DNA from 2 places in the Pseudonocardia halophobica genome. Region 1 is predicted to be linked to the other one. Evidence: riboswitches for the same ligand, from Rfam matches in the RefSeq annotation. Region 1 holds a riboswitch; the other holds the start of a gene.
The links. A riboswitch is a leader RNA that binds a small molecule or an ion and turns the genes downstream of it on or off. The one in region 1 is predicted to bind S-adenosylmethionine.

Region 1 (4,411 bases):
CGACCCGGCGCTCGCGGTCGACTTGGGCTTCGCCCTGTCCGTCCTCGCGACGGCGGCGCTCGTCCTGGTCGCGCCGGGGTGGTCCGCCGCGCTGCAGAGGCGTGGTGTGCCGCAGGGTGTCGCCGAGATGCTCGCGGTCCCCGCGGCCGCGTGCGTCGCCACGGCTCCGCTGATCGCAGGTCTCAGCGGCCAGCTCGGCCTCGTGGCCGTGCTGGCGAACCTGCTGGTGGTACCGGCGGTCGCGCCGGCGACGGTCCTGGGCGTGCTCGCTGCCGTGGTCTCCCCGCTGGCACCCGGCCTGGCCACCGCGTGCGCGTGGCTCGCCGGGCCCGCGGTGGCGTGGCTCGTGCTGGTGGCCGACCGCGCCGCGGCGATTCCCGGAGCAGTCCTGCCCTGGCCGGCCGGCGTGGGTGGCGCGCTCCTGCTGACCGGTGTGCTGCTGGTGCTGGTGGTGCTCCTCCGGTTCCGCCGCTCCCGGCTGCTCGTCCTCGCGGTCGTGCTCGGGCTGGCGCTCGTCCTGGTGCCCACGCGCGTGATCCGCCCCGGCTGGCCGCCCCCGGACTGGGTCGTGGTCGCCTGCGACGTCGGCCAGGGCGACGCGCTCGTCCTCGCCACGGGCGTTCCTGGCCAGGCGGTCCTCGTCGACGTCGGTCCCGACGACGGCCCCACGGACGCCTGTCTGCGCCGACTCGGCGTCGACGCGCTGGCGCTCGTGGTGGTCACGCACCTGCACGCCGACCACATGGGCGGTCTCGCGGGGGCGCTGCGCGGCCGGGCGGCCGGCGGGGTCGCACTGGGGCCGGCGCGCGAGCCGGCCGGGGCCCTGCGGCGGATCGCGCAGCAGGCGGCGGACGCCGGCGCGCCGGTGCTCGAGCTGACCGCGGGCCGTCGCCTCGCGTGGCCCGCCCTCACGCTCGACGTCCTGGCACCGGACCGCCCGCCGGAGTACGTCGACGGCGAGGACGGCACCGCCGTGAACAACACGTCCGTCGTGCTCCGGGCGACCACACCGGCCGGCCGGATCCTGCTGACCGGCGACGTGGAGCTCGACGCCCAGGCCGACCTCCTGCACAGCGGCGCGGACCTGCGGGCGGAGGTGCTCAAGGTGCCCCACCACGGCTCCCGCTCGACCAGTCCGGACTTCCTGCGGGCCGTCGCGCCACGGGTCGCCCTGGTCAGCGTGGGCGCGGGCAACTCCTACCGGCACCCGAACCCGGGCCTGCTGGACCTTCTGACGGCGTCGGGGGCCGTCGTGCGGCGCACGGACCAGTCGGGCGACGTGGCCTTCACGCGGGCCGACGAGCTGGTCGCCCGCGGGGACCCGCTCCCGGCCCCGCGCCGCTCCCGTGCGGGCCGCAGCACCCGGCGCCGGGCCTCCGGGACGACGACGGGCCCGGAGGAACGCGTCCTCCGGGCCCGGTCGTGGTTGCGGTGTGCCGGGTCAGCGGCCCTCGAGCGCCTCGCGGACGGCCTTGCTGGTCGACGGCACCATCGCGGTCGGGCGTGCGTGGGCAGACACGGCGTCGAGCGTCTTGAGCCCGTCGCCGGTGATCAGCAGGACGGTCTCGGCGTCGGGGTCGATCTTGCCGGCCTCGATCAGCTTCTTCGCGGTCGCCACGGTGACGCCGCCGGCGGTCTCGGCGAACACACCCTCGGTGCGGGCGAGCAGCCGGATGCCCTCGACGACCTCCTCGTCGGTCACGTGGCCGACGGCACCGCCGGTGCGGCGCACGGAGTCGAGGACGTAGGGGCCGTCGGCGGGGTTGCCGATCGCCAGCGAGCGGGCGATGGTGTCCGGCCGGACGGGCTGGACGAAGTCGTGGCCCTCCTCGAACGCCGAGGCGACGGGCGAACAGCCGGTGGCCTGGGCGCCGAAGATCTTGTAGGGCTTCTCGTCGACGAGCCCGAGCTTGATGAACTCGCCGAAGCCCTTGTCGACCTTGGTCAGCTGCGAGCCGGAGGCGACCGGGACGACGATCTGGTCGGGCAGGCGCCAGCCGAGCTGCTCGGCGACCTCGTAGCCCAGGGTCTTCGAGCCCTCGGCGTAGTACGGGCGGACGTTCACGTTCACGAACGCCCACTCCTCGTGCTCCGCGGCGAGCTCGGTGGCGAGGCGGTTCACGTCGTCGTAGTTGCCGTCGACGGCGAGCAGGGTGCCGCCGTAGACCGCGGTGGTGGTGATCTTCGCCTGCTCGAGCGAGGAGGGGATCAGCACGACCGAGTCCCACCCGGCGCGGGCGGCCGCCGCGGCGACGGCGTTGGCCAGGTTGCCGGTGGACGGGCAGCAGAGGACGGAGAAGCCCAGCTCGCGCGCGGCGGCGAGGGCGACGGCCACGACCCGGTCCTTGAACGAGTGGGTGGGGTTGCCGGTGTCGTCCTTCACCCAGAGCTTGCGGACCCCGAGCTCGGCGGCGAGCCGGTCGGCCTGGATCAGGCGGGTGAAGCCGGGCTCGGTGTTCGGGAAGGACTGGACGTGCGTCGGGACGGGGAGGAGGTCCTTGTAGCGCCAGATGGACTTGGGGCCGGACTCGATCGACTCGCGGGTGACGTGCGGGAAGTCGTAGGCGATCTCGAGCGGGCCGAAGCACTGCGGACAGGCGAACTCCGCGGCGAGCGGCGTCTGGTGGCCGCACTCGCGACAGGACAGGGCGCGGGCGGAGCCGAGGTCGAGGGTGGTGCTGGCAGGCGTGTCTGCAGTGAGAGTCATCAGATCTCCTCATCTGTCCCGCTGGCGCGGGCCGGAATTGGCACCTGGTCCGTCGACGTGCGCGCACCGAGCGGTGCGCTGCGCGGATCGTCGTTCGACGCCGGTTGCCGGGGCTTCGTCGGGCCGTTCCCTCTGCCCCTCTGGATGAGCCATATGCGGTTGTGCCGAGCAGGCTTCGTGCGCGGAGCGAGCGCGGCGTCCGGATTGATCCGGATGCCGTGCACGTTACGGCACCGGCCCCGCTCCCGGCCAGCCGCACTCACCTTCTGGGAGCCGTGTCACGGACTGTCGGTGCCGTGCGCGACGATGACCCGCGGGCCCGGCACGCCCGGGCCCCGGTGCGCGGCACCGCGCGACGCGTGCGAGAGGAGCCCGGCCCATGCCGGCCACGAAGCCGCCCGCCCCTGTGCAGCTCGTCGTGGGCGAGGAGGAGCTGCTGGTCGAGCGGGCCGTGAGCGAGATCCTCCGCGCCGCCCGGGCGGTCGATCCCGAGGCCGACATCCGCCGGTTCCGCCCCGCCGAGCTCACCCCGGGCGAGCTGGTCGGGCACCTGAGCCCCTCGCTGTTCGCGGAGGGCCGGGTCGTGGTGATCCAGGGGGCGCACGAGGCGGGCAAGGACCTGGTCGCCGCGATCATGGCCTACGTGGCCGAGCCGGCCGACGGGATCGTGCTGGTCGCGGTGCACGCGGGCGGGGCCCGCGGCAAGCAACTGGCCGACGACCTGCGGAAGGCCGGTGCGGCCGTCACCAAGTGCGATCGGCTGACCCGGGCCGAGGAGCGCGCCGACTTCGTGCGCGCCGAGGTGCGGCGGGCCGGCGGGTCGATCACCGCCGAGGCCGTGAGCGTGCTGCTCGAGGCGGTCGGGTCGGACCTGCGGGAGCTGGCCTCGGCCACGAACCAGCTGGTCTCCGACACGGGCGGGCAGGTCGACGGCCAGGCCGTGCGCCGGTACCACCGGGGCCGGGCCGAGTCGTCGGGGTTCGCGGTGGCGGACAAGGCGGTCGCGGGGGACCGGGCGGGTGCGTTGGAGGCGTTGCGCTGGGCGCTCGTGCTGGGCGTCGCGCCGGTCCTGGTGGCCGACGCGCTGGCCGACGCCGTGCGCACGCTCGCCAAGGTCGGCGCGGCCGGCCGGGGCGACCCCAACCGCCTGGCGGGCAGCCTCGGCATGCCGCCCTGGAAGATCCGCAAGGCGCAGGGACAGGTGCGGGCCTGGCGGCCGGCGGGCCTCGCGACCGCCATCGCCACGACCGCGCAGGTCAACGCGGACGTCAAGGGCGCGGCCGCCGACCCCGCCTACGCCCTGGAGCGCGCGGTCCTCGCGGTCGTCGACGCCCGAGGCACCGGCTGACCCGCATGCTGCAGCGTTAGGGAGCCATGACGCCCACAGGCACGCCCTGACACCGCGTTACGGAGCCATGACGCACCAGGAGTACGAACCGGCGCGCCACCACCTGAGAACGCGTCGACGGCACTGCCCCACGGGAAAGGGCAGTGCCGTCGACGGAACGCTCGACCGGGAAGAACCCGGGAGCTTCACCGGGCGCGCGACCGCGCCCGAGGACTCACGCGCCGATCTTGGCGACGCGCCTGGCGATGGCCGACTTGCGGTTGGCGGCCTGGTTCTTGTGGATGACGCCCTTGCTGGCGGCCTTGTCGAGGGCGCGAGCGGCGGCGCGCTGCAGCTCGACGGCCTTCTCGGTCTCG
Region 2 (4,411 bases), 920 kb from region 1:
GGAGAATTGCCGGGAGATCTCGTTGGAGTCGGCGAGCATCGACTGGCTGAGCAGCCAGGAGACGTAGGCGGGGTTCTCCCCGGTCGCCGCGCCGTCCTTCGCCACCGAGCGCCGGACGACGGGCGACTTGGCCCGGGCGCGATGGCGGAGGGTCCGTGGGCGCGCGGGATGGAGGTGCTCCGCGTAGGTGATCTCACTGGGCTCGTGGGGCTGCTGCTCCGCACCGTCCCCGGCCTGTCCCTCGGACAGCGCTGCGTCGTCTGACATCTACTCTCCGTGCTCGCCGCGACCCGGTCGTCGCCCGGGGTGGGTGTACCACCCGACCGTGCGGGGACACGACGGTGACGCGCCGACGATGCGCCCGTCCACCCGACCGCACAGGCCGAGCGGCGCGTCCCGCCGCCCGGCGGCGGGGCACCCTGCCGCCGGGCGGGATCAGTGCCCGCAGGCCGCCCCGCCCGGCCCGGCCACGGCGCCCAGCCGCAGCGGGTCGAGGTCGCGCGGGTCCGGGGTCGGGGTCCACCGGCCGTCGACCTCCCGGTAGTCCCACTGCGGACCCGCGGTCGCGACCGTGCGGACGGCCTCGACCAGCCGGTCGACGTCCTCCTCGGTCGTGTTCAGGCCGAGGCTGACGCGCACCGCGTCGGCGCCGCCGGCGAGGCGGGCGAGCAGCGGGTGGGCGCAGAAGCGGCCGTCGCGCACCCCGATGCCGTGCTCGGCGGACAACGCCGCGGCGACGAGCCCGGCCGGGACGTCGGTGACCGTGAAGGACGCGACCGCGACCCGGTCCGGCGCGTCCGCCCAGATCCGCAGGGGACGGACGCCGGCGATCCCGGACAGCCCGCTGACCAGGCGCGCGAGCAGGGCGCGCTCGTGGGCGGGGGCGATCTCGTCGATCACCGGGTCCAGCGCGCGGCAGGCGGCGGCGAGGGCGGCGGCACCGAGGACGTTCGGCGTGCCGGCCTCGTGCCGGTGCGGCGCCGGGGCCCAGCTGACCTCGGCGGTGCGGTCCTCGACGCCGACCGACCGGACCGCGCCGCCGCCGGCGAGGTACGGGGTGGCGACGTCGAGCCAGTCACGCCGCCCGATCAGCGCGCCGGCGCCGTAGGGTGCGTAGAGCTTGTGCCCGGACAGCACCACGTAGTCCACACCGGACGCCGCGATGTCGACCCGGCGGTGCGGGGCGAGCTGGGCGGCGTCGAGCACCACCCGGGTGCCGGCGGCGTGCGCGATCGCGCAGATCTCGTCGATCGGCAGGATCTCGCCGGTGACGTTGGAGGCGCCGGTGATCGCCAGCAGGGCGGTCCGCTCGGCGGTCAGCGCGTCCCGCAGGAGATCGAGCGTCTCGCCGACGGTGTCCGGGGCCCGCAGCACGCGGTGGTCGGTGCCGCGCCAGGCGAGCAGCGTGGCGTGGTGCTCGACGTCGAGGCACAGCGTGGCACCGGGGACGGCGCCGGCGAGCAGGTTGAGCGCGTCCGTGGTGTTGCGGGTGAACACGACGACGTCGTCGGCGCGCGCCCCGACGAACCGGGCCACGGTGTCCCGGGCGCCCTCGAGGACCGAGGTGCAGACCTGCGAGGCGTAGCCGGCGCCGCGGTGCACGCTCGAGTAGTAGGGGAGGAGCTCGGCCACGTGGTCGGCGACCGCGCGCAGCGCGGGGGCGCTCGCGGCGAGGTCGAGGTTCGCGTACGGCACGGTGCGGCCGTCGACCAGCGGGACCGGGAGCCCGGTGCCGACGAGCTCGGGCAGGGGCGTCGGCGCCGGGGTCGTGGTGAGGGTGGTGGTCGGGGTCGTCGCGGCGGTCGCGGTGCGCGTGGGCTCCTCGGCGGCCGTGCAGCCCGGGACCTCGGTGCAGAGCGGCGCCGAGTCGACCCGAGTGTCGACCTGGGTGCGGACGTCGGACATCGTGGATCCTCCCGGATCACTCTGGACCCGGTGCGGCACGAGGTGCCGGACGGAAGGGTCCGCGCTTGCCGGCCGCGGGTCCGCGGCGGCCCGGTCGTCACCCGGAGCACCCCACCGCGGAGGAGGGTTGCCGGCCAGCGAGCCGGGGCTTGGCGCTGGCGCTCTTGACCTGACGACGACGGTAGGTGCCGATCCGCTGGACGGTCAAGTGTGATCCGGGCCGCGGAAACCGCGGCCGGAATGACCGGACATTGCGGCCGCACGCGTTCCGGATCGGCGTCGAATGTCCGGTCTTCGGGCGGCCCGGCCCATTTCCGCGGCATTTCCGTCCCGTTTTTTCCGAACCGGGACGGCTGGTCACTCTGCGTCCATGGCCGACGGGAGAGGCGTCGTCACCCGGTTGAGGGAGGGCGTCGGAGAACCGCCAGGTCGAGCCGCTGACACGTGATCGGTTCCCGGCCAGGTCGACACGATCGCGTGAACAATCCGGCCCCCGTCACACGTCGCCGTGGACCCGTTCCGGCGCCGATGAACCGCCGAAACGAGTGGCCTGGGCCACGGGAAAGGACCGGAAATGGGTCCGGAACGGCCGTGGGACGACCCTCTGTCCGACCCCGGTGATCTCCACTGCTCCGTCCGGATGACACAGTTCCGGCCATGCGCCTCACCGACCGCTTCGCCTATCGACGTCACGTCGATCTGCGTCGCGTGGCGAGCGCGCTGTGTAGCGCGACGGTGAGCTGAGGCCCGGGCCCGTCCCGGGCCACCGCCTCGCCGACCCTCGCTCCGGCGCACCGCCCGTCCCCGCCCGCCCGGCTCCGTCCGGTCCCCGCCGGTCGTCGTCTCCGACACGGCCGTCACGCGGCACGAGTGCCGCCCACCCGGGCCGCCGGACCGGGCCCAGTCGGACCGACCCCGTCGACCCGACCCGGCCCGTCCGTCGGACGGTGCACCAGGCCGTGCCCACCGCCGCCCGCCCCACCGTCGCAGGTCCGTCCACATCGGACCCCTCGGCTGGTCCCCGGGTGCCGGTCCGCCGCCGTCCGCTCCCCAGACGAGAAGAAGTGGAGACACTGTCGTGCCGCGACACCGATACCGACCACCACGGTCGGCACTGACCCGGGTCGCCGGGTCCGCGACCCTGGCGGCCGCCGCCGTGGTCGGCCTCACCGGGCCGGCCCAGGCCGCCACGCCGGACCTGGTGCTAGACCTCGCGCCGCTGCTCACGGCCCACAACGACGAGGAGCCGGCCCCCGCGCCGGAGGCACCGTACGTGGAGCCGTCGTCCACGGCGTTCGAGCAGGGCGACCTGCTGAACCAGGGCCGCGACCTCGCCCCCGCCGGCGTCCCGATCGCCGGGCTGACCCGGTCGGCAGTGGGCGCGCCCGGCCGACTCCTGCCGAGCTGAGGCCGGGATGCGCGCACCGAAGAAGATCCTGCTCGGGCTCCTGGCCCTGGGCGTCGTCGCCGGGGTGACCACCCTGCCGGGCGGCGACGCGTATGCCGACGTCGAGACCGTCAAGTCCGCCGTGAAGGGGGCCGACGGCAAGGACTACTGGGTCGAGAACAACATCGACACCGACGCCGCCGAGGACTCGCGCGGCGCCTCCACCCGACCGGAGTACATGGTCGTGTGGGCCGGTGACGAGAACGTCGCCGACACGGTGGTCCCGGACGTCAAGAACCTGCCCGGGTCCCTGACGAACCCGACCGACAAGGTCACGGGCGCCCTGCCGGGCCCGGACTTCATGGCGGTCGTCGACGTCACCACGGGCTCGCCCAGCTATGGCAAGGTCGTCAACACCGCGACCGTCGGCCCGCTGGTCGAGAACGAGCCGCACCACATGCAGTACTCGTGGCGCAAGGGCGACAAGATCTACGCGGGTGGCCTCTACTCGGCGGCCACCTACGTCTTCGACGTGTCCGCGCTGCCGGAGCTCAAGCTCTCCGGCATCAGCCTCCCCAGCCAAACCCTCTGCGGGTCGGTGCCGGACGCGTACTGGGTTCTGAACGACGGAACGGCCTACGGGACCTACATGGGCGGCCCGGTCGTCCCGGGTCCCTGCACCTACTCAGGAGGTGAGGTCCGCACCGGCAACGGGTTCGCGGGCACGCCGGGTGAGGTCGTCCGGTTCGGTCCGGACGGGCAGAAGCTGGTCGAGGCCCCGGCCGCGACCACCACGCCGGAGGACCCGACGCAGTGCCTCACCATGCCGGCGCTCGGCCAGCCCAGCTGCGCCAACCCGCACGGCATCCAGGTCCGCGAGGACCTGAACACGATGGTCACGAGTGACTACGCCGAGCCGCGGACGATCATCCTCGACCCGGTGAAGGCGCCGTCCCCGTACCTGCGCCGGCCCACGGTCCGGATCTGGGACATCTCCGACCTGAACCACCCCAGGGTCAAGTCGGTGTCGTACCTGCCGACCGGTCCGCGTTCCGACGGCCGGGACCCGCTGCACAACGAGAACCGTGCGGCGATGGAGACCACGGTGACCAACCTGCC

Region 2: another riboswitch for S-adenosylmethionine. It lies ahead of ACQP04_RS14985 (aminotransferase class V-fold PLP-dependent enzyme); the one in region 1 lies ahead of thrC (threonine synthase).

What each region holds. Positions count from the first base shown of each region.
Region 1 is NZ_CP192046.1:2,194,099-2,198,509, forward strand. Features, by position in the region: partial or broken gene ACQP04_RS10490 (ComEC/Rec2 family competence protein) at 1-1,108, shown strand, start outside; gene thrC (threonine synthase) at 1,442-2,707, opposite strand; SAM riboswitch class I at 2,714-2,858, opposite strand; gene holA (DNA polymerase III subunit delta) at 3,087-4,055, shown strand; gene rpsT (30S ribosomal protein S20) at 4,270-4,411, opposite strand, start outside.
Region 2 is NZ_CP192046.1:3,113,388-3,117,798, forward strand. Features, by position in the region: gene treS (maltose alpha-D-glucosyltransferase) at 1-267, opposite strand, end outside; gene ACQP04_RS14985 (aminotransferase class V-fold PLP-dependent enzyme) at 436-1,905, opposite strand; SAM riboswitch class IV at 1,962-2,075, opposite strand; gene ACQP04_RS14990 (putative leader peptide) at 2,563-2,649, shown strand; gene ACQP04_RS14995 (hypothetical protein) at 2,984-3,313, shown strand; gene ACQP04_RS15000 (hypothetical protein) at 3,321-4,411, shown strand, end outside.